Regions from separate parts of the Shewanella algidipiscicola genome, predicted to be linked through region 2. Evidence: riboswitches for the same ligand, from Rfam matches in the RefSeq annotation. Region 2 holds a riboswitch; the other holds the start of a gene.

Region 1 (11,043 bases), on a different contig from region 2:
ACTCCAGGCACATCTGTAGGGATAAGGGCGCAGGTGATACCTAAATGTTCTTTATCGCCGAGTAATTTATCGGGATCTTGCAGCTTAAAGGCAAGGCCTAAAACGGTCGCAACTGGAGCTAGGGTAATATAACGCTTGTTCCAGGTCAGTTTCATACCTAGCACTTCTTCACCTTGCCATTGCCCTTTACAGACCACACCAAAGTCAGGAATTGCACCAGCATCACTGCCAGCTTCAGGGCTGGTTAATGCAAAACAGGGGACTTCTAATCCCTTTGCCAGACGAGGCAAATAGTGGTTTTGCTGCTCGGCAGTACCATAGTGTTGTAATAATTCACCAGGGCCTAATGAGTTAGGCACACCAACAGTGGAAGCCAGTTCGCTGGATACGCCAGCCAGCTTTTGTAATACGCGTGATTGCGCATAGGCTGAATATTCGAGTCCACCGTACTTTTTCTTGATGATCATGGCAAAAAAACCGTGATCTTTTAAGTATTGCCAGATCTCAGGGGGAAGGTCTGCGAGTTGATGAGACACTTGATGTTGGTTGAGCATCTTACAGACTTCTTCAACTGGGCCATCAAGAAAGGCTTGTTCTTCAGCGGTTAGGCGAGCAACCGGGTAGTTGTGTAATTTTTTCCAGTTGGGTTTACCGGCAAAAAGATCCGCTTCCCACCAAGTTGTACCTGCTTCGATGGCTTCTTTTTCTGTTGAAGACATTTCAGGCATGATGCCTTTGTACATCTTAAGCAGGGGGCGAGTGATAACGCTTTTTCTAAAAGCAGCGATATTAAGCGGAAGCACAATCGCAAAGAAGACGAGCCAAGACAGCATGGCGATGGCATCTGTAGCGGTACCGACTGCCATGACAATGGCGGCAATGATGCTTGAGGTGAGCAGAGAAACTCTTAGGTAGGCTAATGCGCCTAACGTAAAGAGCATCACTAAAATCCAAAGTAAGGTTGTCACTGTTATTCTCCTTCAATTGCGACTGTTAACTGCACTAATGTCAGCTCTTTTTATATGACGGTTATCACAATTATAGATTGTGGTCAGACCTGTGTCGCATAAAATCTAACCCTCTCGTGACATTTATACAAGCAATTTTCAAACAATTGTTTAAATTTTTTTATTGACACTAGGATTCCACAAACTGGGTCAACTAGTTAGAATGATTTTAATGACCGATTTGAGAGTGAAGGTGCTTTTTTATGTGTGAGCTACTGGCCATGAGTGCTAACGTGCCAACCGATATTGTTTTTAGTTTTACTGGCTTAGCCGAACGTGGTGGGGTAACCGGCCCGCATGTTGATGGTTGGGGAATAACCTTTTATGAGGGCAAAGGCAGTCGCACTTTTAAAGATGCTCAACCTAGCAGCCAGTCTCTCGTGGCTAAATTAATCAAGTCTTACCCGATTAAGAGTGAAGTGGTAATAAGCCATATAAGACAAGCCAATCGTGGTTGTGTAGCGTTAGAAAATACTCATCCATTTACGCGTGAGCTTTGGGGACGATACTGGACATATGCCCATAACGGTCAGTTAAGTGATTATCACGCTAAGTTCAACGTAGCCCGGCATCAGCCGGTGGGAGACACCGACAGTGAGTTGGCTTTTTGCTGGATCTTAGAAAAAATCGTCGAACGTTTTGGTGATACACCACCAAAGAATCGACTCGATGTATATCGTTATGTCGCGACGTTAGCCGATGAAATTCGCCAGCTTGGGGTGTTTAATATGCTCCTTAGTGATGGTGAATACTTGATGATTTATTGTACCAATAACTTATGTCATATCACCCGCCGTGCACCATTTGGCAAGGCTAAGTTAATTGATACCGATGTGGTAATTGATTTCAATCAGGAAACCACAGCCAATGATATCGTCACCGTGATAGCAACGCGGCCATTAACTGATAATGAACGTTGGCAGATTTTGCAACCGGGTGATTGGCAAGTATTTTGCCGTGGTGAAATCGTTCTTGGAAGTGATATTGATAACTAAGATTTAAACACTAAGATCGGAGCGGATCGGAGCGTCAAGATGTGAGCATTAAATTATCGCAAAGTCTAGGCCATTAAGACTCTGTTTAGTTTCAGCTGTTAAAGGTTTGCCATTAACAGCTGAACGGATCACGGATTAGCCGCCTGTTGATTGATCACCTCAGCAGGCTGGTGAGAAAATTGATAGCTGAGTAGTGTGATATCTAATTGCTTACTGCCTTTTTCAAAGTGGGTCAGTCGAACCGGTAAATAACCTAAGTCAGGTGCCATCCAAAAAAAGGTTTGGCGTTTACTATTGTCTCTCACCACTTCAATTTTTACCGTATCATACTGACCACTTTTGATGAGCATTCGCTCCTTGCCTATTACCTTAAAATCATATTCATCAATTTCACCGCTTTTGAGCATGGCGTAATGTAAATTGGTTAATCCCGCCATCATGTCGAGCCGAAATTGTAACTGCACCATGAGCGGGTCAAATAGATTGCCATTATAGGGAAATTTTGTGCGCTCCTCTTTGTAACGGCTATGAACGATGTTCTGATCGGTAGCATAAGCCGATTGCTCTTGATAATGCGGACCGGTGCCGCTGCGCTCATGGGTATAGCGCATGGGGACTAATCGTTCACCGTCTAAGGTAAAGGTACTTTGCACTACTCGTTTATCAGTCAACATGAGCAGACTGACATCACTGTCGAAACGGTATTGATATAGGTTATTGTGTGGCGGCGGCAGTTGGTAGCGGGCTTTCCCGAGCTCGATACTGCCATAATTAACCTGATACTCGGCACTGTGCGGAGTAAGCGGGTGTTGTGCCGCTGAAGCAATCATACTGAAGGCAAGCAAACTGAATATAATAATAGGCTTCATGATCAACAAGAGTCTCTCCGGGATAAAGGCGGCGATTAAAATGGTAATTCCAGCACTAATGTTGCAAGATCGGGCCGCCATTGATAATTTGACAATGCAACCTTGCCACGGTTCACTATCACCTGTTCACTTCTTAATCGTTGCATCTGCTCTATAAAAGCAGGCGTGTGCTCAGCAAACGCGATTTTTCCTTGGCTATTGATCACTCTATGCCAAGGCAGATTAAGCTCAGTAGGGGCTAATTTAAGTGCTTGAGAGACATACCGAGCTCTGCCAGGTAATCCGGCTAAGTCAGCCACTTTACCATATGAACTTACCTTACCTTCAGGAATTAAGCCGACAATATGCCAAATGCGCGCCATGGGTGACAAGGATGCACTGATCAAGTTGAGTTCCTATAAGCTGATTAATAGTTTGGAGCTCGATAATCCTCATTAAGGTGACACTATATCGTCAATGAGTTGATACCGTTTACAAGCTACGTATAGCCTAGTGTTTAGCACGTAATAATTCAATATCGACGCCATCGCGTTTTCGTTTAAGGCGCAAGCACATTAAGTAAATAAACGGCTACGAACGTTGCCTTTAGCGTCATTTAGGTCATAATGGCGCCAAATTTTCATGACTAAACTAACACTATGCCAGTATTGGATATCCTGACCATTCCTGATGAACGTTTAAAGCGTAAGGCGCAGCCCGTTGAAGATATCGCCGCGGTGCAATCTTTTATCGATGATCTCCTCGAGACTATGTATCACACCGACGACGGTATTGGCTTAGCAGCGACTCAAGTCGGTAGCTTACATGCCATCATTGTTATCGATTTGTCTGATAATAGAGATGAGCCATTAGTACTCATTAACCCTGAATTTATTGAGCGAGATGGTGAGTTTATCGGCGAAGAGGGTTGCTTATCGGTACCGGGTTACCGCGCTAAGGTCACCCGCTATGAAAAGGTCAAGGTCAAGGCGCTTGACCGTCAAGGCCAGCGCATTGAAATAGAAACCGATGACTTTCTGGCTATCGTATTACAGCATGAGATGGATCATCTCGACGGCAAAGTTTTCATTGAGCACCTATCAACACTCAAACAGAAAATCGCCTTAAAGAAAGCCAGTAAATATCGCTAATCGAGAGTCTTTCATGGTGTTTTTACTTGGGGTGATTCAAGTCGCCCCGATTAACCAGCGTCATCAAGTTGAGACGGCGCTCGCGAAACAGCGATGGCTAGATGCATATAGGCGATGTGCTATATCATTCGAGCGTAGATAAATAGATGAACATAGTGTTACTTACCCATGAGCGAGAGCTGACCCGCCCAACCAATACCGGTCAACTAGCATTAGCACATTTTCCCCAGTATTGTAAGCAGCTTGTTTGGTCTCGCATCAACCCTGATAAGGGGTTGCAACAAGCCTGTCAAACGGGCGAAGCCCTACTATTGTTTCCTGCTACCTCAAATGTTGACTCAGATCTTGCCTTGATTAGCGCCGATGACATCGCACAGGGTGACGCTAAAACAGGGACACAAAAGTCGATCATTATTTTGGATGCTACGTGGCAAGAAGCACGAAAAATGGTGCGTCAAAGCCCCTATTTACAACAGGCAAATAGACTGGAATTACAAGCGACACAAGATTCAACATATCAGTTACGACGTAACCAAGTTCAGGGTGGATTATGTACACTCGAATGTGTGCAACTGCTGTTTAGCCAAGCGGGTTTATTCGCTCAAGCAGCGCAGCTTGGCGACGCATTTGCTGAGTTTAATCGTCGCGGGCAATCAATTAACCCAATAGATTAACGTTAGATAACGGTGAGGTAGACACAGAGAAAATGACTGACCGCGCCAGCCAACACAAATAAATGCCAGATAGCATGGTTATAAGGAATGCGCTTAACGACGTAAAACACCACGCCACCACTGTAAAACAAGCCACCCGCGAGCAATAAGCTAAAGCCAAGCGGCGTCATGGCGGCAATCAGGTCGTCTAGCACCACCATACATAACCAGCCCATCGCTAAGTAAAGCAATACGCTGAACATTTTAAAACGATGAATGAAGATGGTTTTAAATAGCACTCCACCTAAGGCTATTCCCCAGATAGCAATGAGCATAAACAGCGCCTTGTCACCGCCCAGTTCAATAAGCAACAGCGGGGTATATGTTCCGGCAATCAGCAGGTAAATCGCGCAATGATCGGCAATTTTTAGTGTATGTTTAAGTTGAGGGTTCTTGACACTGTGATAGAGAGTCGAGCAGAGAAACAAAAGTATAATGCTCGCACAGTAGATGGTAACACCTGTAAGCTGTACTCCTGATAGGTGATCCCATCCCTTAATGAGCGACACCATTAATGCCACTATGCCAGCCACAATGCCTAGGCCGTGGCTAATGGCGTTTGCCAGTTCCTCTTTTGGTGAGTATGGCGCTTTAGGTAATGATTTATCAGTAGTTATAGATAATTCTTGGCTTGTCATGGGGTTTAGTGTCATCTGGTTAGACCTCGTCTAGCGCAGTCTAACAGTTCATATCAATAAACACCACATCCTGCTTACGCGTGTGCGCTAAGCTCACTCTGTGGCGGAGGTTGTTGCCAAGAATTACAGGGGGCGCACCAAATAGCCTGTCTGTTAACCTTTTATTGAGCGTCGCCCTTTTGTCAATGATAGCGATTATTATTTTTACCCCAGAGGTGGATGATTGTCAGTCAATCTAGCGCATTAAATAAAGCGTAAAGGTCACGCTCATAAAGGTGTAAGTGTTGATGTGGCTAGGTTAACTCGCGTTTTTTTACTTTATTTATATTGTCATTAAAATGGTAAATTGCTGAATTAATTAAATCTTGGACTATGGGATAGGGGCTTGTTTATTGATCTTGCTTGAGTCTATACTGACCGTCTCTTGTCGGAGTGCCATTAGGCTGAGACCGTTTATTCGGGATCCGTTGAACCTGATCAGGTTAGTCCCTGCGAAGGAAACAAGCATGATATTAACGCCGTGTGATGACAACAATATGAGTCGAATCTCAGCTAAACATCATTGAACGAGTGTACAACTGTGAGCTTAAACACTCGCTCAGTACGCCAGTTTAAGATTATTTTTCTGTTATTAATCAGTTGTACTTCATGGCAGCGTTATTATTTTGAGCGAGTTAATGACCACCAAGTGGTCGTGCACCTGCTTAATGCCATCAACTCTCATTTCTCCTGACAAGCAACTTCATATTCATTTAATAGTGAGATTGCTTATGTCAAATCGTCGTCAAAATCGAGAACAAGCTCAGGCTTTTATCGAGACTCTTAAACCGTTACAACATCCAAATTCAGAGAAAATTTATGTTACCGGGAGTCGCCAAGACATCCGTGTTGCGATGCGTCAAATTCGTCAAAGTGACACAGTGATCGCAGGCACTGAGCAGACGCCTATCGTGGAAACCAATTTACCGCTTAAGGTGTACGACAGTGCTGGACCCTATTCAGATCTCGCGACCGAAATTAATGTTCGCCTCGGCTTACCCAAATTACGTCAACATTGGATAAGCGAGCGCGCCGACAGTGAGCAACTTGAGCAGGTGAGCTCAGGTTTTACCCAGCAACGCCTTAAAGACGATGGCTTAGATCACCTGCGTTTCGACTCACTCTTGATTCCTCGAAAGGCCATTTCTGGCCGCAGTGTTACTCAATTACATTATGCTCGACAGGGCATTATTACCCCTGAAATGGAATATGTTGCCCTGCGCGAAAATATGGCGCGGAGCGAGATTGCAGATGATGTGCTGAATCGTAAAGCTAAGGGGGAAAGTTTTGGTGCGGCCATAGGTGAGCCCATCACCGCGGAATTTGTGCGCCAAGAAGTGGCTCGCGGTAGGGCGATTATTCCGCTGAACATTAACCACCCCGAAGCAGAGCCTATGATTATTGGGCGCAATTTTTTAGTCAAGGTGAATGCCAATATAGGTAATTCGGCGGTGACCTCATCGATTGAGGAGGAGGTGGAAAAATTGGTTTGGGCCACGAGATGGGGAGCCGATACCGTGATGGATCTCTCCACTGGACGCTATATTCATGAAACCCGCGAGTGGATCATTCGTAACTCACCAGTGCCTATTGGCACAGTGCCTATTTATCAGGCATTAGAGAAAGTCAATGGCATCGCAGAAGATCTCACTTGGGATGTATTTAGAGATACACTCATCGAACAGGCAGAGCAAGGGGTCGATTATTTTACTATCCATGCCGGAGTGTTATTGCGTTATATCCCCATGACGGCCAAGCGAGTCACTGGCATTGTTTCTCGCGGTGGGTCTATCATGGCCAAATGGTGCCTTTCTCATCATCAAGAAAACTTTCTTTATGAGCATTTTGAGGATATTTGCCAACTCTGTGCTGCCTATGATGTATCACTATCACTGGGTGATGGCATGCGACCTGGTGCCATCGTCGATGCGAACGATGAGGCGCAATTTGCTGAACTCGAGACCCTTGGCGAATTAGTTAAAGTGGCTTGGCGATACGATGTACAAACGATCATCGAAGGACCTGGGCACATCCCGATGAATTTGATCAAAGAGAATATGGACAAGCAATTAAGCTTGTGCGATGAGGCGCCTTTCTACACCTTGGGGCCACAAACGACTGATATTGCTCCGGGTTACGATCATTTTACCTCTGGCATAGGTGCGGCAATGATCGCTTGGTATGGTTGCGCCATGCTGTGTTATGTCACCCCCAAAGAGCACCTAGGTCTGCCCAACAAAGAAGATGTTAAACAAGGCTTGATTGCCTATAAAATCGCGGCACATGCAGCCGATGTGGCTAAGGGGCACCCAAGTGCGCAGATGCGTGACAACGCCCTATCTAAAGCTAGGTTTGAGTTTCGCTGGGAAGATCAATATAACCTCGGGCTGGATCCCGATACGGCACGCGCCTATCACGACGAATCGTTGCCGCAAGAGTCAGCCAAAGTGGCACACTTTTGCTCTATGTGTGGGCCAAAGTTTTGTTCGATGAAAATTACTCAGGAGGTCAGGCAATATGCGGCGGCGCAAGCCGTTAGCGTTCAAGATGCAGGTGCGTTTTCGCCATCGGAGGGAATGCGGCAGATGGCCGAACAATTTAAGCGTCAGGGCGCTGAGCTATATCACAGTGCAGATCTCTCAGTGTCAACGGCACTCAACGAGGTGTCGTTACGCGATGCTTCATTGGTTGACGAGGTCGTCAAATGACTCTCCGCTTAAATGTTCCCCCCAATGACTTAGATGAGTCGCTCCTTGCTGCCAGCTCGACTCCAGCCATAGTGTGGACGATTGCAGGCTCCGACAGTGGTGGCGGTGCGGGTATACAAGCTGACCTTGCCACGCTCCAAGACTTGCAGTGTCATGGCTGCACAGTTATCACCGCCATTACGGCGCAAAACTCCGTAGCAGTTGACAAGGTGACACCGGTCGATGAGAGCACATTGTTGGCTCAGCTTAATGCCCTGTTGAGTGACTTACCCCCAGATGCGATAAAAATGGGGATGGTGGCAAATCAAGCGCAGCTTATGATTATCGCCAAGTGGTTAACCACAGCGTTAAGCGAACTCGAGTTGCGCAAGGGAAAACCCATTCCTTTAATTGTCGATCCTGTGATGGTAGCAAGCTGCGGCGAGCCGTTAGCGTCGAATTTAGATTATTCGGTGCTCAGTGGATTAGTCACCTTGCTGACCCCCAATGCCGATGAGCTTGCCTTTATGAATAGTGACGCAGCACGCGATGGTGCCGGTATCGTCGCGGCCACAACGGATTTAGCCAAGCATTTAGATTGCAATGTGCTAGCTAAAGGCGGTGATAAAGGGCTGTTATGGCATCCTCATGTCGCCACAGACTTGTTCATTTGTCTTCAGGCTGCTGGGGTTTGTCCCCTGCATCAAGGCCAAGCATTTATGTTATCGAGTCGGCGTAGTACCAATCCCAACCATCATGGCAGTGGTTGCACGCTATCGACCGCAATTGCCGCCATGTTGGCGCAGGGATTTGTGATGCATGATGCGATTTTGCTAGCAAAAGCCTATGTGAGCCAAGGGATCGCACAGGCAGAGCAAATAGGTCAAGGGGCTGGGCCGTTGGCTCGAACAGGTTGGCCTAAGGATATGGCATATTTTGCCGAGATTAAACGCATCGAGTCTGATGATGACTTGTCAAAAGTTGAAGTGTCACCGTTCATCTTCCCCCGTTTACGCTTGCCGCTGGGGGTCTATCCTGTGGTCGATTGTCTTACGCAGCTAGCGCGTTTGCTTCATTGTGGTGCGACGACAGTGCAGCTGCGGCTAAAAGTAGAAAGTGGCATAGATGCACAACGACTTGAGACTGAGATCTGCGCTGCGATCGCCCTTGGTCGACGCTATCAAGCCCAAGTGTTTATTAACGATCACTGGCAACTCGCTCTCAAACATGGCGCCTATGGTGTGCATCTTGGCCAAGAAGATCTGCATGATGCTGACTTAGCGCTTATTGCCGCGCACGGCTTGGCGTTAGGAGTATCGAGTCATGGCTATTTTGAACTTAAGTTAGCCGCCCAGTTTAAGCCATCATATGTCGCCCTAGGGCATATCTTCGCAACGACGACAAAACAGATGCCGTCTTTGCCTCAAGGGCTGGTAAACCTGACGCGTTACGCTGCTCTATTAGCGGAAGATCTGCCTACGGTCGCCATCGGCGGTATCGATGCCACGCGACTTCAGTCAGTTAAAGTTACAGGGGTCGATGGTATTGCCGTAGTGCGGGCGCTAAAAGAGGGTCTCAGTGTCGAGTCGGCTTATCATGCCCTGCATGCCGCGTGGGAGGAAGGTTATGGCGCTTGATGATAAAGACTATGTTCGTTACTCGCGTCATATCATGCTGCCAGAGATGGGGGAGCAGGGACAGCAACGGCTCAGTTGTGCCAGTGCGGCCATTATTGGCTTAGGGGGGCTGGGAATGCTTTGCGCTCAGTACCTTGCCGGTGCTGGTATTGGCTCTTTGCTGCTCATCGATGGTGATAAGGTCGAAAGCAGTAATCTACCGCGTCAGCTGCTGTTTGATGATAAGGATATTGGTCACAATAAAGCCTTAGTGAGTCAACATAAACTGCAACATCGCAACCCTAGCTGTCAGGTGCGTAGTGATGACAACTATCTTGGTCACGACAATGCCGTCAACCATTTAAGTCAGGTCGATGTCGTAATCGATTGCAGCGATAATTTTATGACTCGCCAGTTAGTTAACGCAACCTGTGTGGCGTTAATGCGTCCTAATGTGGTGGCGTCGGTGGCGCATTTTAGTGGCCAGTTGTTGTGTATTGACCTGCAAAAGGCGCCACAAGCTGGCTGTTACCATTGCCTGTTTCCACAATCATTAAAGGTGAGCCAAGGCTGTGACACCCAAGGTGTTTTAGGTCCTATGGTGGGCGTGATGGCTTCGATGCAGACATTGCTGGCAATGCAGATCCTGCTGCAATTAGACGATGTGCAACAAAGGCGGTATGACACCTTATATCGTTTTAATGGCCTTGGCCTAAATCAACTCAGTTCGCGGCGTAAGCGCGACCCGCAATGCGCCGTGTGCGCCCCTTATGTTATGGAGAAGATACATGGATGAGATCAACCTGATGCTCAATGGTGAGCCAGTGACTGTCGCCAATAGAACCAATGTGCAGCAGCTCTTGCTTGCACAGAAGATACAGCTCGACAGGGTTGCCGTTGTTTGCGGTGGAGATGTTGTGCCTAAATCGATGTGGAGCAGCACCTTGTGTGAAGAGGGGAATGTGATTGAGATTTTTGGCGTAGTGGCAGGAGGATAATATGTTAACCATAGCCGATATACAGTTTGAATCTCGCCTATTTAGTGGAACGGGTAAGTTTTGTTCATCAAAAATTATGCTGGCCGCCATTGAGGCGGGTGGTTCGCAACTGGTCACCTTGGCGATGAAACGTTTGGATTTGACCGCAAAACGCGATGATATTTTGACTCCATTATTAGCGTCAGGGGTCAAACTATTACCTAACACCGCTGGGGCGAGAAATGCGCATGAGGCGGTCATGGTGGCGCAATTAGCCAGAGATGTGCTGGGCACCTCCTGGATTAAACTGGAGATCCACCCAGATCCTAAATATTTACTGCCCGATCCCATCGAAACTCTAAAGGCTGCTCA
Region 2 (11,043 bases):
GTGGCCAAGAGGTTTTCCATATTCATATGCACCTGCTAGGTGGCCAATATTTAGGGCCATTAGTCACGCAACCGCTAAGCTAATGCCTGATTGAGCATCTCATGAAAACGAATCCAGAGTTTTTTCCCTTAACGGATTTAGCCAGCCGCTTTGTGGATCAATTAGTACAATGTCGTCGGCTAAAATTAGGTGTGTTAGAGGCCAGCGAACATCATGTGCTAATTGAGTTGCCTTATAACAAAGCGTTAATCGGTTATCCCGAAACGGGCGTCATTCATGGTGGGGTGATCACCACACTCATGGATACCGCCAGTGGCACCGCTGTGGTGTGCAGTATTTTCGATAAATACAAATCATTAGAGCTGTCGCCAACCTTAGACTTGCGGGTGGATTATATGAAACCCGCCGAGCCCAATAAGAGTGTATATGGTTTTGCTGAATGCTATAAACTCTCGTCTAGTGTGGCGTTTACTCGTGCAATAGCTTATCAAGACTCCATTGATGATCCGATTGCCCATGCGGTGGGATCATTCATGCGGATTAGTCCCGATATGGTTGGCGAACCCTTTAGACGGGCGCTAATGGGAGAGGAATCATGAGCGAAACAGGGATCCCAAGCGGCCAATTAAATGTTAAAGATCTTGTCAAAAAGGCTACCGAGCTAAATGACTTTAGTCACTTACTCGAACATGTGCCTTATGCTCAGTTTATCGGCATGCAGGTGTCGCGCTTTGGCGATGAGTTAGTATTTCAACTGCCCGCTAAAGATGACAATATCGGTAATCCGACCTTGCCTGCATTGCATGGTGGTGTGATAGCTGGGTTTATGGAAATGTCGGCAATTTTGCAATTAATGGTATTTATGCAGGCGACCAAGGTGCCAAAGGTAGTTGATTTTTCAATTGATTACCTAAGAGCGGGTCATCACAAAGACAGTTTTGCCGAATGTAAAATAACCCGTCAAGGCAGACGGGTTGCCAATGTGAGTATTAACTGTTGGCAAACCAATCGAAAAGCCCTTATTGCCACGGCAAGGGCGCATTTTCTGATTGAGTAATCATTAGGCTGAGTTAAGCATACGCCGAGGTCAATAGATCCTAAATTAAGCGAGGCGAGTATGAAAAAACGAATACTATTTACCGCGTTATTGATGTTAACGGCTTGCGCAAACCATACCGCAGGGGTGATGGCCAGCTCAACCGGCGAGGTGAGGGTCGACAACAACGCCTTTCATCGTCAAGTGACTGTCGATAATGTGCAGACGCGTTATGAAGGGGCGCAACTGACGGCTTCAGGCACCCTTACAAGCCAAGTGGCGACCGATGTTCGAGTACAATATAAATTCACTTGGTTTGATATTAATGGCTTTGCTATTGAAGATGAAGGCAGTAGTTGGAAGCCAGTCAAATTGCATGGCAAGCAGCAGTTACAGGTTCGTGCGGTCGCACCCAATAATATGGCAGTGCGCTGCCAGTTGTATGTGCGTGAGGCTTTTTCTAACTAAGATGTGCGTACGACGCTGCTCATCTAAGGTTAAGTTTGAGCATCGTTGTCGCTTGAGGCATGGATGCGATAAGCGTTATGGCTCACAGGTCTGATGACACGTCATTATCATTAAAAATGGCCTAAATTAACGTTAGAGATGTCAAAGACTTGTATTGTTGATGTATAATGTTCGGCGCCAAGGGGTGTTAGCAACTTACGATCGGTTTTGATATAGATCCCATAGTTGACTCACTGAGATGTCTATCGACAAACCCTTAGAACCTGATCCGGCTAATACCGGCGTAGGAATGGGCCACACTAACTGTATTATATGATCCATCTGATTTTATAATCTCACTGTGCTTTCTTTCTCGCTTATTTAACTGCCGGATCTCAAAAGTTTATTTGAGGTCCTATGTTTACAATTAAATCTTTATCTCCAATAGCGTTAGCGATCACTGCGGCGTTAACTCATTCAAGCCTTGCGGCAAACACGACTCCAATTGAAACCGATGAGATGGAAGTCATTGTCGTCACATCCGATTTTCGTCAATCAGCCCTAGATAAAATGCCGTCTAGCATCAGCGTCATCGATCAGCAACAGATCGAAGATGAAGGCGCGCAGCATTTTGAAGATCTGCTCAACTCTATTGCCAACTTTAATTGGTCTGGTGGTAGCTCACGGGCAAAATATTTTCAGATCCGCGGCGTGGGTGAGCAAGAAGAGTATCAAGGCGCGCCCAATTCATCAGTCGGTTATATCATCGATGATATCGATATGTCGGGCTTAGGCATGGTCGCCAGCATGTATGATCTGCAGCAGGTAGAAGTGCTCCGCGGCCCACAGGGCACACGCTATGGCGCCAATGCCTTAGCGGGCTTAATCTACCTTAAAAGCAACGATCCCACGGCGATGTTTGAACATGGCGCCGAAGTATCCTTAGGTGACGATCAGCTGCGTACTTTTAGTGGCTTTAGCTCGGGGCCTTTGACCGATTCTGGCACCTTGTTGTATCGGGTCTCGGTGCAGCAACATCAGCAAAACGGTTATCGCGATAATCTTTACACGGGTCATGATGACAGCAACAGCCGTGATGAGCTAAACACCCGCCTTAAGCTGCGCTGGTACGCCAGTGACTCTCTCACGGTTGATTTTAACCTGATGCACGCCAATTTTGATAACGGCTACGATGCTTGGACGTTAGACAACAACGGTTTCGATACATTGACCGATGCTCCCGGTGTCGATAAACAGCGCACCACGGGCAGCTCACTTAAAATCACCTATTCGGGTTATGACACGTTTGAATTGGTGTCGTTAACATCAATGGCGCAGACCGATACTCATCATGGGTACGATGGCGATTGGGGCAATCCCGATTATTGGCACGCAAGAGTGTGTGACGCGGCCCCGTGTGAGTATGATTATACTTGGGATAAAGTGGGCGATCGTCAAACGGTGTCACAAGAGTTTCGTCTCAGTTCGACCGATGCGGGAAAGCTGTTTAATGGCAGCACTGATTGGTTATTGGGCGTGTATGGTATGAAACTCGATGAAGATAATCACACCACAGAAGTGTACAACGGCTGGCCAGAAGCACTGGTTGCCGATTATAACGCCACTAATATGGCATTATTTGGTCAGCTTGATAGTGATTTGGGTGATGATTATGCCCTCTCAGTAGGGTTACGAGTCGAGCGCAGAGAAAGCGATTATCAAGACAGTGCAGGGGATGGTTTTGATCCTTCTGAGACCATGTGGGGCGGGCATCTTGCCTTGAGTAAGGCGCTGAGTGATGATCATCAAACTTATATCCGTATCGCTCGAGGCTATAAAGCCGGTGGCTTTAATATGTCTTTGCCTGCAGAGCTCAGTGATAAAAAAGAGTATCAGGCCGAAACCCTGTACAACTATGAGCTTGGATTAAAATCGACCTGGCTTGAGGGGGATGTCAGTACCAATGTCAGCGTGTTTTATATGGATCGCAGGGATCAACAGGTTGCAGCATCGCAACAAAATCCTGCAGAACCGCAAAAATTTATTCTGTATACCGAAAATGCCAGCAACTCCTATAACTATGGTGCGGAGTTTGAGGGACGTTGGTACACCAGCGATAACTTAACGCTCTACGCCACCTTAGGTTGGCTAGAGACGGCTTATGGCGATTACCAATATCAAAATAAGTATGGTGAACTTGTGGACTTAAGCGATCGTGAATTAGCCCACTCGCCAAACTTCACCCACAGCTTAGGTGCCACGTATCGTAGCGATAATGGTTGGTTTGCCAACCTGACGAGCAGCGGTAAGAGCGAGTTTTATTACTCGGACAGTAATGAATCTAAATCTGAGCCTTATACCATTTTTAACGCGCGTATCGGTTATGAAACCGAGGTATGGTCCGCCTATTTATGGGGTCGTAATCTGTTTGATGAGCAGTATGGTGTACGCGGTTTCTATTTTGGTAATGAACCCGATTTAGGCTGGGCCGACAAGCAGTACATTCGCTATGGCGATCCACGTCAGCTAGGCTTAACCCTTAAGGTCAAATTGATGTAATGCCCATCGCATCAAGGGGGAGGCTGCTGGCGATTCGGTGGCCTCAAACTCAAATTTATCAATAGGCTACAGTTTTTAACTAAGCCTGCTCAATGAGGATGAAGTAAAATGCAATCAACCACGATGAAATTAACCGCTGAAATCAGCATGTATCCGTTCAAAGAAAATTATATCGAACCTATACAGTGGTTTATCGATCGTCTCGACAGCTATGAGCATATTGAGCGTAAGACCAATGCCATGGCAACGCAAATTTGTGGCGATTATACCGTCGTGATGAATATGTTGGCGATTGAGATGCAAGCGGCCCATGAAAAATGGGGCAAGGCGGTTTTTGTGGTGAAATTTATTGGTGGTGAACTGGACTTGTCTCACACCCAATGATCTTGCTTAAGGATCGGTATCAGTTCACGATAAGAGTATGATATTACAATGATTGAGCTTTGGAACGACTTGCTGTCGACCGTTACTGACGCACTGGCGCAAGCCCATCAACTGACAGGGTGGGAGGGTGTTGCTGTCGTGCTAGCCATGGTGTATTTGATGCTGGCGATGCGTGGCAATATTTGGTGCTGGGCGGCGGCCTTTGTCAGTACCGCTATTTACACTGTACTGTTTTGGGAAGTCTCTTTGCTGATGGAGTCACTGCTCAATATCTACTATATGGCGATGGCGGGTTATGGCTATTGGTTGTGGACAAGAGGACGCGGTGGCGATAAAGGGGTCGATATTGTCAGTTGGTCCGTGTCTCGTCATTTACTCTTGATTGGCCTAACCGGTACCACTTCCTTACTGGTAGGCCACTTTATGGCGACACAGACTCAGGCGTCTTATCCTTATCTTGATGCCGCGACCACCTGTTTTGCTGTGATGACCGCCTATTTAGTGGCTAAAAAAGTGCTGGAAAATTGGCTCTACTGGGTGGTTATTGATCTGGTATCCATTTATCTATACCTCAACAAGGGACTGCTACTGACCAGCATCTTATTTATCTTGTATGTTGGCATGGCGATCGGCGGTTATTTTATTTGGCGAGCTAGCATGCGCGAGCAATCGGAAGATCAGGCAAACCATTATGCGTATGAGTCTTAACTTGTGACCATGGCATCGCGCTTAGTGCATCCTTTGTTGCAACAATTGCCTGCTGAGCTCCATGCTGCACTGGTCGCCAAAGGCTGTAACCTTGCTCAGGCTGTGCATATTGAGCGCTTGTCTCACGGACTAAGCAATCAAAATTACCGTATTGCCACAAGGGAGCGTGAATTTGCACTGCGCATCAATAGCGATGCCAGTAATACACTTTGCAGCCGTCACAGTGAAGTGCAACTTTGGCGCAGCGCAGCCCAAGCATCGATTGCACCACAATTATATTATGTCTCTGATGATTATCGATATTATCTCAGTGAATTTATTTTAAACACTGTAGATTGGGGCCAGTTAATGAGCATCAATCATTGCGAGCCACAGCCTGTTAACCCAGTGTGTCAGACGGCCCATCAAAGCTTATTGTCCTTACTGCAGGGGTTAAAGGCATTGCCCGTGCCCGATAATGCTATCTCGGTCGCCCAGCAATGGCATGAGTATTTCGACAAGCTAAGCTTGCTCAGTGGGCAGGTTGAGGGCTCACTTGGCCAGCGCCCAGCTTGGCTGACTCGCTTTGAGCTGCTAAAGCGTCATGAGCCACGAGTGCAGCAGTTACTCGATACCCTGGCAGGTTGCATGGTAGCGCCGCAATTTAGTCATCGTGATCTCAATCCATATAATTTGCTGCTTAGCGGCGACAGACTTTGGTGTATTGATTATGAATATGCCTGCAGCTCACACCCCTTGGTTGATTTGGCCAGCGTATTGGCGACCCATAAGTTGTCCGGCTGGCAGCGTCAATGGTTAATAGCTCATTATTTGCAAGACCATAGCAAACTCAATGGCGCAGCGTTTAATGCTGTGCCTGCTGCGATTGAGCTCTACTGGTATTTTGCGCTTTGTTGGGCGCTATTAATGCAGGGTGAGAGCCTAGTGAATGAGGTGAAAGTCGCTTTCACTGCAGATGTTAAGGTGCCTAACCTAACCGCCGACTACCTTGAATATTTTGACCAATTCCTGCAGTGCATCGCGGCTAAAGGCTGTTAGGGTGGGTGCTCAGTTTTAATCAGCTGCAGACGGTTGGCTCTATTTTATCGGACGGCGAAAGATAATCAGCTGGCTAAGGGTCTCTTTTATCAATGATGATAAAGGGGGGGGGTTATGCAGGTTATTCGATTATACCAACAAGGGCTCAAAGGCATACAGCAGCTCGATGGACTAGTAGCGTTAGGGCTTCGTCTCTATTTGACCCCGGTATTGATGCAGGCTGGGTACAATAAGTTAACTCACTTTAGCGATACCGCGGCTTGGTTTGGCGACCCTAACTGGGGCTTAGGCTTGCCTATGCCCGAGCTGATGGTGGCGCTTGCGGCGGGAACCGAGTTTTTTGGCGCCATCTTGTTACTCTTTGGATTGGCTACCCGTCTGGTGACCATTCCACTGAGTATTACCATGCTAGTGGCTGCATTGAGTGTGCATTGGCAAAACGGTTGGTTGGCGATAGCCGATCCCAACTCTTGGTTAGCCAATGAGCAGGTGATCGCCTCTGGCGAGAAGTTACAAGCAGCTCAAGCGTTACTGCAACAATATGGTCATTATGAATGGTTAATATCATCAGGTAAATTGGTGGTGCTCAATAATGGAATTGAATTTGCCATCACCTATTTATTAATGTTGTTGGCGTTAATGGTGATAGGGGGCGGACGTTATACGAGTCTCGACCACCTGATAGCCAAACGGTACCAACGAATTTAATTGTCGCAGGGCAAGAGATAAGTCCTACTGTTTTGGTAGGATTTTTAGTGCAAATTTGCTACCCTCTGCTCGTTGATTTGCTCTATTACAGGATTATTTTGTGGACGCTCTCGAACTGTTATTAACACGTCAATCTTCACCTCGGTTAGTGGCTCCGGCTCCTGACGAATCTCAACTAAACACCATTTTAAGTGCCGCAGTGCGCGCCCCAGATCATGCGGGATTAACTCCTTGGGAGTTCATCATTGCCAGTGGTGAGGGGCTCGATCGGTTAGGTGCGCTGTTTGTTGATGCAACCGAAGCCGATGGCGGCGACGCAACCACAATGGATAAAGTGCGCAATATGCCACAACGTGCGCCAATGGTGATAACTGTGGTCGCTAAAGTGGTCGAGCATGCCAAAGTGCCCGCTTTAGAGCAGCACCTTGCGGTGGGCTGCGCTTGTATGGCGATGCAGCAAGCGGCATTTGCCTTAGGCTTAGGCGGTATTTGGCGTACTGGTGGATTGGCATTTAATCGTCATTTACATCAAGCGTTAGCACTGGATGATGAGGCACAAATTATCGGTTTCTTGTACCTGGGCACCCCAGCGGTAAAGGCCCCAATAAAACCGGCTAAATCGGCGCAAGATTTTGTGCGCTACTTGTAGCTGCCAGTTACTTATGCTGTTGTTCGACTTTGGTCGGGTTTACACCCAAGATGAAACTGGCACAGTGGGGGATGCCTGCCTCATACCCATGTACAGGTTTTCACCCTAAGTGATTATATTTGTGATTATATTGCCCGCTAAATGATAGCGGGCATTTTTTTGTTCGATACTGGGTTGCGCAGCGTAAGCATGGCTCACTGAGGTTGTACGTTGCCACTTTACGTTAATCATCTTCTAAATGGTGAGGCTCAGTCGCGGCAGATAAAGTGCTATCGACCCTCGGATATCCAGTAATGAACTTCGCTGCTTAATCGCCCTCATTGGCTTAGTCCATATATTGATGCTTGTTCAAACAAGGCGATTGTTGTTAACTTAACTGCTTATATTATGAAAGCGCAGGCAGTTTATGTTAAAGCTGATACGTTGGTGCAGTAAGAGAGCGGGTCATTAATAGATCATATTAAATGGATATTATGCTGGAGCTATTATGAAGCAAGGTGTGCGTGTAGGCTGGTTACAAGGTGAGCGGGTAGTATTAGAACCCATGACGCAGGCGCATGTTGCAGCGTTATCACTTGCTGTAAGCGATGGGGAATTATGGACATTATGGTATGCCAATGTACCGCATCCCGATGAGATGAACGCCTATGTAACACGGGCGATGGCAGACGAGCAACGCGGCGAAGCGTTAGCCTTTGCGGTGCGTGATACCCTGTCGGGTCACATCGTTGGTGCAACTCGCATCATGAACTGGGAGCAAGCCCATCGCCGGCTAGAGATAGGTCATACTTGGTATAGCAAAAGTGCACAGCGCAGTGGTATCAACACCGAAGCTAAATACTTGTTGCTTAAATATGCCTTTGAAACCTTAGCTGTTATGGCGGTGGAGTTTCGCACCCACTGGCATAATCAAGCCTCACGCGAGGCGATAGCGCGCCTAGGTGCTAAGCAAGATGGGGTGTTACGTAACCATCGCCTGCTTAAAGATGGTACGGTCAGAGACACCGTGGTCTATTCGATTATTGACAGTGAGTGGCCAGGGGTGCAGCGGCAGTTACGCCAACGCATGGCTCAAGCCTCATAATCATCAAGTACAAGCCTAGGATGGGTCACTTATGTTTGTACCAGAACAAGATTTTTTAAGTTATAGTCTTGATATTGAGTGATATCTAAAGTAGAAATGACGCAATATATAAGCTTAATGCAAAGGAATCCCCATATGCGCTTTTACACTCCACTTTCTGCCGCGCTGCTTACTGTTTTTAGTTTGTCGGCCTCGGCAACCCAAGCTCCGGCCTCTGAAGCCGAAATCGCGTTTAATCAAGAGGTGCTGCAATGCGCTGCTTATTATCATATTGCATCCGATGCCATAAGCAATATGGATGCCCCACAAATGAAGCCAGTGGGCGAGCGGCTTAAACAGTCGGGGGAGGCGGCGTTGACACTGGCAAAACAGTATCAAAGTGAAGCGCAGGTCGAGCAATTATTGCAACAAGCCATTGCCAAGCAGCAGGCGAGTCTGCCCAACAATAAAAGTTTAGGTGGCCTGATGGGCCGTTATAAGACCCCTTGTCAAAACCTGCTGGCTAATCCGCAGCAGCGCCTCGATTATTGGATAATGGCCACCATGTGATCACTATTGCTATGAGCTATGGCTTTAATTTGTGAATTTTGAGCCAGCACCTATCAGCTTCTATAGGTGTAATTAGGATAAAAAGTAAACTAAAAGAGTGCAGTAGCACTCTTTTTTGTTTGGTGTTGAAACTTCATTCGTACTGATACGGTCTAGTTAGCTATCGTCTATGTAGAATAGATCCTGTGGGTTGCTCGTGAATGCGGCCAACAACAGTGTTGTCGGAGAAGCTATGAATATCTACCTTTTGGTTGCAGCAGTATTGGCCTCAATTACCTGTGTTGGCCATTTTGTGATAGCCAAGCCGCAATTGTTATGTTCTAAGCGGCAAGCCGATTTTGATCCCACGACGATAACCCTGATGCACTGCGTATTTCACTATGTGTCGATATTTTTGGTGCTATCGACACTGGTGTTATTTGCCTGTGGTTTGCAATGGGTGCCAAGGATGCAAACCTATGCCTTAGCGTTGTTTATCAGCCTTAACTTTATGTTGTTTGCCATTTGGCAAATTTACATTGGATATTTTGCCGAAGTTAAGAGTGTACGCCGCGTTCAGTTTCACTGGGTATTTTTTATTATCATTAGTGTATTTACCCTGCTAGGTGTGTTTACTGGGTAAGCGCTAACCGCAAAAGGTGGTTGCTATTGAGCTGAATAACGTCAGAGTCTCTGCACAAATGTGTCTAAGTGTAATTGAGTGTAATATTATCTAAATTCAATTGCATAGTGCTGCGCTATTAAGGCACAGTGAACGATTAGCAATTTAGTCGACGGAACGGCTGCTGCGCTGTAAGCCTTAAGAGTGTGAGACTCACTAAATGATAAATGTGAAACAATTAGTTAAATCCTACCAAATGGGAGAGTTGCCGGTATTGGCATTACGTGGAGTCGATTTTTCCATTCAAGCCAATGAATTTGTCGCCATCATGGGGCCCTCTGGTTCTGGTAAATCGACTTTAATGAATATTATTGGTTGTCTCGATAAACCCACCAGTGGCTCGTACTGCTTAAATGAGCAAGAGGTGAGTCAACTCGATGATGACGCCTTATCTGCTGTGCGTAACAAAGAGATAGGCTTTGTGTTTCAAAGCTTTCATTTATTACCACGTCTCAGCGCATTACAAAACGTATTATTACCACTGCGCTTTGGTGAGCATGCCGACGATAGCACGGATTATGCCCAGCAATTATTGGCGCGAGTGGGCTTAAGCGAGCGTCAAGATCATCGCCCCAACCAATTATCAGGTGGGCAGCGTCAACGAGTTGCGATTGCCAGAGCCTTGGTTAATCGCCCCACCATTTTATTGGCCGATGAACCGACCGGTGCCTTAGACAGTAAAACGTCGGTTGAGATAATGGCGCTGTTTACCGAGCTCCACCAAGCGGGGCAAACCATCATTTTAGTGACTCATGAGGAGGAAGTCGCGGCTTATGCACAGCGGATAATCCGTATGCGCGATGGCGATATTGTCAGCATTGAACAACGAGGTGAGCATGCCGCATAAGGTGTTTTTTGGCGGTTGCGCCACATTGGCTGCTTGCATGATAAGCTTGTGCAGCTGGGCCGACGATAGTCTCCCCTCATTACTGTTAACGGGCAAAATCAGCTCGGTTGATTCTCAAACCTTTACCGTACCTAAGGCCGGAGATGCTTGGCGCTATCAAATTCAGTGGATGCTGCCCGAAGGCACTTTAGCCCAGCCCGGGCAAAGTGTGGTGATTTTTGATAAAAGCCAATTGACCAATCAAATTGAGCAGCTAGAGGCCAGTTTATTGCGGGTCACGGCGCAAGAGCAAAGTACGGCTATCGAGTTAACGGGGGCGGTATTGCAAGCGCAGTTTGATCTTAAGCAGCGCCGACTGGAGGTGGAAAAAGCC

The links. Region 2 has a riboswitch for thiamine pyrophosphate ahead of DN599_RS13535 (TonB-dependent receptor). Riboswitches for the same ligand answer to the same signal wherever they lie in the genome.
Region 1: another riboswitch for thiamine pyrophosphate. It lies ahead of thiC (phosphomethylpyrimidine synthase ThiC); the one in region 2 lies ahead of DN599_RS13535 (TonB-dependent receptor).

Annotation. Positions count from the first base shown of each region.
Region 1 covers NZ_OXJV01000021.1:135,971-147,013, forward strand. Annotated here, with positions in the region: gene fadE (acyl-CoA dehydrogenase FadE) at 1-968, opposite strand, end outside; gene DN599_RS17875 (class II glutamine amidotransferase) at 1,211-2,002, shown strand; gene DN599_RS17880 (DUF3108 domain-containing protein) at 2,131-2,871, opposite strand; gene DN599_RS17885 (MGMT family protein) at 2,907-3,233, opposite strand; gene def (peptide deformylase) at 3,510-4,001, shown strand; gene DN599_RS17895 (tRNA-uridine aminocarboxypropyltransferase) at 4,148-4,675, shown strand; gene trhA (PAQR family membrane homeostasis protein TrhA) at 4,678-5,352, opposite strand; TPP riboswitch at 5,771-5,869, shown strand; gene thiC (phosphomethylpyrimidine synthase ThiC) at 6,123-8,099, shown strand; gene thiE (thiamine phosphate synthase) at 8,096-9,715, shown strand; gene DN599_RS17915 (HesA/MoeB/ThiF family protein) at 9,705-10,490, shown strand; gene thiS (sulfur carrier protein ThiS) at 10,483-10,692, shown strand; gene DN599_RS17925 (thiazole synthase) at 10,694-11,043, shown strand, end outside.
Region 2 covers NZ_OXJV01000017.1:292,350-303,392, reverse strand. Annotated here, with positions in the region: gene hinT (purine nucleoside phosphoramidase) at 1-83, shown strand, start outside; gene DN599_RS13550 (PaaI family thioesterase) at 102-599, shown strand; gene DN599_RS13545 (PaaI family thioesterase) at 596-1,057, shown strand; gene DN599_RS13540 (YcfL family putative periplasmic lipoprotein) at 1,118-1,504, shown strand; TPP riboswitch at 1,675-1,811, shown strand; gene DN599_RS13535 (TonB-dependent receptor) at 1,901-4,042, shown strand; gene DN599_RS13530 (hypothetical protein) at 4,166-4,426, shown strand; gene pnuC (nicotinamide riboside transporter PnuC) at 4,475-5,134, shown strand; gene DN599_RS13520 (phosphotransferase) at 5,144-6,172, shown strand; gene DN599_RS13515 (HvfX family Cu-binding RiPP maturation protein) at 6,287-6,880, shown strand; gene DN599_RS13510 (NAD(P)H nitroreductase) at 6,981-7,529, shown strand; gene DN599_RS13505 (GNAT family N-acetyltransferase) at 8,017-8,613, shown strand; gene DN599_RS13500 (hypothetical protein) at 8,749-9,162, shown strand; gene DN599_RS13495 (hypothetical protein) at 9,395-9,784, shown strand; gene DN599_RS13490 (ABC transporter ATP-binding protein) at 9,984-10,670, shown strand; gene DN599_RS13485 (HlyD family secretion protein) at 10,660-11,043, shown strand, end outside.